2 regions of the Streptomyces tatrensis genome follow, and region 2 is predicted to be linked to the other one. Evidence: riboswitches for the same ligand, from Rfam matches in the RefSeq annotation. Region 2 holds a riboswitch; the other holds the start of a gene.
What was found. A riboswitch is a leader RNA that binds a small molecule or an ion and turns the genes downstream of it on or off. The one in region 2 is predicted to bind cobalamin.
Positions count from the first base shown of each region.

Region 1: linked by a shared signal. The riboswitch ahead of ACODT5_RS08820 (ribonucleoside triphosphate reductase) and the one ahead of ACODT5_RS18745 (ABC transporter substrate-binding protein) in region 2 are both predicted to bind cobalamin.

Region 1 covers NZ_JBMDLB010000007.1:1,118,620-1,122,762, reverse strand. The annotation lists gene ACODT5_RS08825 (glycoside hydrolase family 71 protein) at 1-1,472, shown strand, start outside; cobalamin riboswitch at 1,577-1,718, shown strand; gene ACODT5_RS08820 (ribonucleoside triphosphate reductase) at 1,762-3,540, shown strand; gene ACODT5_RS08815 (anaerobic ribonucleoside-triphosphate reductase activating protein) at 3,537-4,143, shown strand, end outside.
Region 2 covers NZ_JBMDLB010000011.1:695,122-699,264, reverse strand. The annotation lists gene ACODT5_RS18755 (aldo/keto reductase) at 1-514, shown strand, start outside; gene ACODT5_RS18750 (helix-turn-helix domain-containing protein) at 616-1,662, shown strand; cobalamin riboswitch at 1,676-1,812, shown strand; gene ACODT5_RS18745 (ABC transporter substrate-binding protein) at 1,850-2,842, shown strand; partial or broken gene ACODT5_RS18740 (FecCD family ABC transporter permease) at 2,839-3,893, shown strand; gene ACODT5_RS18735 (ABC transporter ATP-binding protein) at 3,890-4,143, shown strand, end outside.

The sequences.
Region 1 (4,143 bases), on a different contig from region 2:
CATCCGGCCCCGCCGCCACCGGCCCGGGCACCACCGCCCCGCAGAGCCCGACCGGGCGCGCTCCGGACCCGAAGGCCCAGGGGTCCGGCGCGGACGGCGGAGCGCGCCCCACCGGAGCCCTGCCCTTCGACCTGCCGCAGCCGGCCGCCCTGCGCTCCGGCGCCGCCGGCAAGAAGCTGGTCTTCGCCCACTACTTCACCCCGTACCCGCTCTCCCTGGACAACGCGCCCGCCGAGGTCGACTACTACACCCGCAACTACCTGAAGCCGGACGGCGAGAACGGCAAGCACGAGCGCTACGGCGGCCTGCTGCGCGACCGGCCGCTGCCCGTCGCGCCCAAGGCCGGGGACTGGGAGCTCGCCAACCTCCAGCAGGAGGTCCGCACGGCCCGCGCCGCCGGCATCGACGGATTCACCCTCGACCTGCTCTCCCTCTCCGGGAAGAACCTCGAACGCTGCAAGCTCCTGATGGAGGCGGCCCGTTCGGTGGACCCGGCCTTCAAGGTCATGCTGATGCCCGACATGACCTCCCTGGACACCGACGACCCGGTCGTGCTCGCCGACCTCCTCGCGGACCTCGGCAAGACACCCGCCGCCCACCGGCTCCCCGACGGACGGCTGGTCGTCTCGCCGTTCAAGGCGGAGCAGCAGAGCGCCGCCTGGTGGACCCGGGTCATGGACGTCCTGAAGTCCCGGCACGGCATCCGCACCGCCTTCGTCCCGCTCTTCCTCGACTTCGGCGCGCACAACGGCGCGTTCGAGTCGATCAGCTACGGATTCTCCGAGTGGGGCAGCCGCAGCTACGTCGGCCAGGAGAGCTCCACGCGCGACGTGCGGCGCGCCCACGCCGCGGGCAAGATCTGGATGCAGCCCGTCTCCGTCCAGGACGCCCGCCCCAACCAGGGCATCTATGACGAGGCGGGCAACACCGCGACCCTGCGCGCCACATGGAACCGCGCCATCGAGGACGGGGCCGACTGGGTCCAGCTCACCACCTGGAACGACTACAGCGAGGGCAGCCAGTTCGCGCCCTCCCTGCACAACGGCCATGCCTACCTGGACCTTTCCTCGTACTACCTCACCCGGTTCAAGACGGGCGGCTGGCCGAAGATCGTCCGGGACACGCTGTACCTCAGCTCGCGCACCCAGTTCGCCGCCGCCGACCCGAGCGGCGGCCAGTCCCTCGTGATGTCGCTGCGCGGCGGCAGCGCCGCGGCCCGGGACACGGTGGAGGTGCTGAGCTTCCTGACCGCGCCCGCGAGCATCCGTACGGCCGTGGGAGCGGCCGGGGACACGCACGCGGCCCCGGCCGGGGTCCACTCCGAGCTGCTGCCCCTGAGCCCGGGCACCGGCTCGGCGGCCGTGGTGCGCGACGGCAGGACCGGGGCCCGGGTGGAACTGGGGTACCGGGTGGACCGCACGGTGGAGGTGCAGGACCTCCAGTACCAGGCCGCCAGCAGCGGCCGGAGCTGAGCCCGCCGGGCCCCTGCGGCTACTCTCCGCAGGGGCCGAAGTCCCTTCGTTCGGGACCTTCGTCACCCCATATGTAGTGGTGGCGCGCTGTGGTCATATCCATATGTAGTGTTGGTCTTGCCGGTTCGGCGGGGCCTCTCCCCGACCGAGGCAACAGGGAACCCGGTGGGAATCCGGGACTGCCCCGCAACGGTCAAGTCCGCCACGGCGGACCAGTCCGACACCTGCCGGCACGGGCGCTCGAAAGCGCCCGCCATTCTTCCGTGCCGAGCCTCGTGGGAGGGCCGCCGTGACTGCTGTCGTCGATGCCGTAGAGACCGTGACCGAATACCTGGACCGCCGGGACTGGCGGGTGAACGCCAACGCCAACCAGGGCTATTCACTCGGCGGGCTCATCCTCAACGCCGCCGGCAAGGTCACGGCGAACTACTGGCTGGAACAGGTCTATCCCGCTGCCGTGGCCCGCGCCCACCGCGAGGGCGACCTCCACATCCACGACCTGGACATGCTCTCCGGCTACTGCGCCGGATGGTCCCTGCGCACCCTGCTCACCGAGGGGTTCAACGGGGTCCCCGGCCAGATCGACTCCGCCCCGCCCAGGCACCTGTCCTCGGCCGTCGGCCAGATCGTGAACTTCCTCGGCACCCTGCAGAACGAATGGGCGGGCGCCCAGGCCTTCTCCTCCTTCGACACCTACCTCGCGCCCTACGTCCGCCTCGACGCGCTGACGTACGACCAGGTCAGGCAGTGCGTCCAGGAGCTCGTCCACAACCTCAACGTCCCCTCGCGCTGGGGCACCCAGACCCCCTTCACCAACCTCACCTTCGACTGGACCTGCCCCGAGGACCTGCGCGAGCAGGTCCCGGTGGTCGCGGGGGAGGAGGCCGGATTCACCTACGGCGAGCTCCAGGCCGAGATGGACATGATCAACCGGGCGTACATCGAGGTGATGACGGAAGGCGACGCCACCGGGCGGGTGTTCACCTTCCCCATCCCGACCTACAACATCACCAAGGACTTCGCCTGGGAGAGCGAGAACGCCGAGCGGCTCTTCGCGATGACCGCCAAGTACGGGCTCCCGTACTTCCAGAACTTCATCAACTCCGAGCTCGAACCGAACATGATCCGCTCCATGTGCTGCCGGCTCCAGCTCGACCTCACCGAGCTGCTCAAGCGCGGCAACGGGCTCTTCGGAAGCGCCGAGCAGACCGGCTCGCTCGGCGTGGTCACCCTCAACTGCGCCCGCCTCGGGCATCTTTACGCGGGCGACGAGGAGCGGCTGCTGGCCGAGGTGGACCGGCTGTGCGAGCTCGCCAAGGACAGCCTCGAACTCAAGCGGACCACCGTCCAGGACCTGATCGACGGCGGTCTCTTCCCCTACACCAAGCGGTACCTGGGCACCCTGCGCAACCACTTCTCCACCATCGGCGTCAACGGCGTCAACGAGATGGTCCGCAACTTCAGCCGGGACGCCCACGACATCACCGCGCCCGAGGGTCACGCCCTCGCGGTCCGCCTCCTGGACCGGGTACGGGCCCGGATGGTCGACTTCCAGGAGAGCACCGGCCACCTCTACAACCTGGAGGCCACCCCCGCCGAGGGCACGACGTACCGCTTCGCGAAGGAGGACCGGGCCCGCTTCCCCGGCATCCTCCAGGCCGGCACCGACGCCAACCCGTACTACACCAACTCCTCCCAGCTGCCCGTCGGATGGACCGACGACCCCTTCGAGGCGCTGGAGCGCCAGGACGAACTGCAGGGCAAGTACACGGGCGGCACCGTCCTGCACCTGTACACCCCCGAGCGGATCCCGACGGCGGGGGCCTGCCGCAAGCTGGTCCGGCGCTCGCTGGAGACCTTCCGGCTCCCCTACCTGACGGTGACCCCCACCTTCTCCATCTGCGCGGACCACGGCTACCTGGCGGGGGAGCAGCCCCACTGCCCCACCTGCGGCGCGGAGTGCGAGGTGTGGACCCGGGTCATGGGCTACCACCGCCCGGTGTCCTCCTTCAACATCGGCAAGAAGGGCGAACACGCCGAGCGCGTCCACTTCAAGGCGGCCGTGTGAGCCCCGCCGCGCATCCGGACGAGGTCGTCCGCATCGGCGGCTGGTCCCGGCTGTCCACGTGCGACTGGCCCGGCCGGCTGGTCACCACCGTCTTCTGTCAGGGCTGCCCCTGGAGGTGCGGCTACTGCCACAACCCCGGCCTGCTGCCCGCCCGGGCCCCCGCCGCCGTCTCCTGGGACGAGGTCCTCGGCCACCTCGCCCGCCGGACGGGGCTGCTCGACGGGATCGTCTTCTCGGGCGGCGAACCGCTGCTCCAGCGCGGTCTGCCGCAGGCCGTACGGGAGGCCCGCGCGCTGGGCATGGAGGTGGGCCTGCACACCGGGGGAGCCTTCCCGCGGCGCCTGGCCCGGCTGCTCGACGCCGGCCTCCTCGACTGGGTCGGCTTCGACGTCAAGGCCCCGCCCGGCCGGTACGAGAGGGTCACCGGCATCGGACACGCCGCCGCCTCGGCCGAGCGCAGCCTGCGCCTCCTGCTCGCCTCGGGGGTGCCCCACCAGCTCCGCACCACGGTGGACCCGGCCCTCCTGGACCCGCCCGCCATGGCCGACCTGGACGCCTGGCTCGCGGACCTGGGCGCGGGGGCCACACACCGCCAGACCGTGC
Region 2 (4,143 bases):
GGTGAACCTGCGCATCGTCGGCAGCGATTCGATCGCCGAGCGCTTCGGCGCGCTGGCCGACCTGCGTACGGCCGGACTCATCCGGCACCTGGGCCTGTCCAACGTACGTACCCACCACCTCGCCGAGGCGCAGGCCATCGCGCCGGTGGTCTGCGTCCAGAACATGTACGGCATCGGCGCGACCCCCGAGCAGCAGGAGCTGCTGGAGATCTGTGGCGAGCAGGGCATCGCCTTCGTGCCGTTCTACTCGATCGCCGGTACCGGACGCACCGCCGGAGTGACCGCGGACGAGGCCACCGACCACAGCGCTGCGGTCCACTCGGTCGCCCGCTCCCACGGTGTCAGCACGGCCCAGATCCGGCTGGCCTGGACCCTGCACCAGGGCTCCCACGTCCTGGCCATCCCCGGCACCGGCGACCTCGGCCACCTCGCCGAGAACGTCGCCGCCGGCCGTCTGCGCCTGTCCGAGAGCGACCTCGCGATCCTGGGCGCCGCCCAGGACGGGACGGCATGAGCCTGTGGCCGGATGGCCGGATGGCCGGATGGCCGGCCGGCCGGACGCGGGCGGCCGGTGACCGGTCTGTGGCACCGGCCCCCACGGCCTAGCCTGGGGGAATGACCGCCAACGCCGGCCGCGAGCCCCAGTCCGACCTGCGGGACTTCCTGCGTTCCCGCCGTGCCCGGATCGGTCCCGAGGAGGTGGGCGTCGCCGCTCACCCGGGGAGGCGGCGCGTGCCCGGGCTGCGGCGCGAGGAGGTCGCGCAGCTCGCGGGGGTCAGCGTGGACTACTACACCCGGCTGGAACAGGGCCGCACCCTGCACGCATCCGCCGAGGTGCTCGACGCCGTGGCCCGCGCGTTGCGGCTCGACGCCACCGAGCGGTCCCACCTCTTCGACCTGGCCCGTCCGCAGCGGGCCCCCGGGCCCGGGCGGCGCGCCGCCGACCCGGCGGCGGCCGGTGCCCCCGGCACCGCGGAAACCACCGGCCCGCAGCGGGTCCGGGCGGGCCTCTACCAGGTGCTGGACGCCCTGGAGGTCGGCACCCCGGCGATGATCATGGGGCGCCGGCTCGACGTCCTGGCCGCGAACCGGCTCGCGGAGTCCCTGTACGCCGACTTCGGCGCGCCCGAGGCAGACCTCCCCGAGGCGGACCTCCCCGAGGCAGACCTGCCCGATTCGGACGCGGTGGAGCCGGGCGCCGCGGAGCCGGGCACAGTAGCGTTGGGCACACCGGGCCGACGCGGCCGCAATCTGGCCCGGTTCCTCTTCCTCGACCCCGCCGCCCGCACGCTCTTCGCCGACTGGGAGAGCGCCGCGCGCGGAGCCGTCGCCGCGCTGCGGTTCTACGCCGGCAGGCACCCGTACGATCCGGAGCTGAGCCCCCTCGTCGATGAACTAGCGTCGTTCGACCGGGACTTCCGGCGCTGGTGGGCCGGGCACGACGTGCTCGAGCACACCCACGGCACCAAGCGCTTCCGGCATCCCGACATCGGCGAACTGGCCCTGGAGTACGAGTCCCTCACCTTCCCGGACGACCCCGACCAGACCCTCTACCTCTACACGGCAGAGCCGGGATCCCCCTCCGACGAGGCGCTGCGGACCCTCGCCTCCCGGGCGGCGCGGACGGCGCGGCCGGCCGGCGCGGTGCGCCCGAGGCGCTGACGCCCCGCCCTTCTGGCACACTGGGCCGGGTTATCCAGGGCGGTGCAGGACAGGAAACCGGTGCGAATCCGGTGCGGTCCCGCCACTGTGACCGGCCACCCCCTCGCGGGGACCCGGGAGTCAGACACTGACGCACCGCCTCATTCGGTTCGACCAGGGGACGCGGATCCCCCGGAGAGGCTTCACCATGTCTTCGTACCCCCGTGCGCTGCTGCGCGCGCTCCTGCCCCTCCCCCTCCTGATACCGCTGGCCGCGTGCGGGGGATCACCCGCGGCGCAGGACGCGAAGGCGGCGGCGGGCGCCGCGCCCGGTTTCCCGTACACGGTCACCAACTGCGGTGTCACCAGCACCTATCAGGCACCGCCGCAGCGTGCGGTCGCCATGAACCAGCACGCCACCGAGATCCTCCTGGCCCTCGGGCTGGAGGGGAAGACCGTCGGGACGGCCTACCTGGACGACGCCGTACTGCCCGCCTACCGGCCCGCGTACGACAAGATCAAGGTGCTGGCGAAGGAGTACCCCTCCAAGGAGATCCTTCTCGGCGCCAACCCCGACTTCGTGTACGGCGGTTACTCCAGCGCCTTCGACAAGCCGCAGGGCCGTGACCGCGAGGCACTCGCGAAGTCCGGCATCAACTCCCGCCTCAGCGTGGAGTACTGCACCGACGGCAAGGTCGGCCTCGACCAGCTCAGGACCGAAATCGCCGAGGTGGCACGGACCTTCGGCGTGCCCGAGCGCGGCGAGCGGCTCCTCGCCGACGAACAGCGCCGCATCGAAGCCGTCAGCGCACGCGTGAAGGACAAGGCCAAGCCCGCCGTCTTCGTCTACGACTCGGGCGAGGCCTCCGCCTTCACCTCGGGCGGCAAGGGCATCGGCAACGAGATCGTCGCGCTGGCGGGCGGCACGAACGTGTTCGCCGACCTCGACGACACCTTCGGCGACGTGTCGTGGGAGAAGGTCATCGAGCGGGGGCCCGAGGTCGTCCTCATCTACGACTACGGCGGCACCACCGTCGAAGCCAAGAAGCAGCGCCTGTTGAAGGATCCGGCGCTGGCGCAGGTACCCGCGATCAAGAACCAGCGGTTCGTCGTGCTGCCGCTGTCCTCCGCCGTGCTCGGCGTCCGCGTCGCCGACGCCGTCGAATCGCTGGGCGGCCAGCTCCACCCCGACGCCGCGTGAGTCTCCGCGTCGCCCGCGCGTTCACCCGTACGCCGGCCGTACTGGCCCTGCTGGCCGCCGCGCTGGCCGCGTCGGCCCTGGCGGGGCTGGCCCTGGGACCGGTGCGGATCCCCCCGGGCCAGGTGCTCGACATCGTGCTCGCCGGGCCGGGACCCGGCGGGGGAGCAGGCGCCTTCGGGGCGATCGTGTGGGACGTCCGGATGCCGCGCGTCCTGCTCGGGGCCGTCGTCGGTGCGGGACTCGCCGTCGCGGGAACCGTGCTCCAGGCCCTCGTGCGCAATCCGCTCGCCGACCCGTTCCTGCTCGGGGCCTCCTCGGGGGCCTCGGCCGGAGCCGTGCTGGTGATCGTCTTCGGCGCCGGATTCCTCGGCTTCGCGGGCGGCGCCGCCGTACCGCTCGCCGCGTTCGCCGGGTCGATGGGCGCGCTCGTCGCCGTCTACGCGATGGCCCGGCGCGGCGGCGCCATGACCACCGGCCGGCTGATCCTCGCCGGAGTCGCCGTCCAGTACGTGCTGTCCGCCCTGACCAGCCTGATCCTGGTGCTCGCCGCCCATCCCGACCAGATCCGCAGCGTGCTGTTCTGGACCCTCGGCGGACTCGGCGGGGCCCGCTGGGGCGAACTGGCCCTGCCCGCCGGGGCCCTGCTCCTGGGCACCGGGCTGCTCGTCGCCCTGGCCCGGCCGCTCGACCTGCTGCTCGCGGGGGAGGAGGGCGCCCAGACGCTCGGCCTGGACACGAGCCGGTTCCGGGCCGCCGTGTTCGTCCTGACCTCGCTCGTCATCGGCGTACTGGTGGCCTACAGCGGGGCGATCGGCTTCGTCGGGCTGATGGTGCCGCACGCCGCCCGGATGGTCGTCGGCGCCGGGCACCGGGCGCTGCTGCCCGTGGCCGCGCTGGGCGGGGCGGTGTTCCTGACCCGGCCGACCTGATCGCCCGTACCGCCGCCGCGCCGGAGGAGATTCCGGTGGGCGTGGTCACGGCGCTCGTCGGAGGGCCGTTCTTCCTGTGGATGCTGCGCAGGTCCACCCGTACCGAAGGGGTCGTGGGATGACGGCGCGACGACAGACGGGTCCGGTGGCCGACCTGGTGGCGGGGCCGGCGGAACTCGCCGTAGAGGCCGTGCGTTACGAGATCGACGGGCAGCCGCTGCTGCACGGGATCGACCTCACCGCCCGCCCCGGCGAGACGGTCGGAGTCGTCGGCCCCAACGGCAGCGGCAAGACGACACTGCTGCGCTGCGTCTACGGCACCCTGCGCCCCACGGGCGGGCGCGTGCTGCTGGACGGCGTGGACGCGGCCTC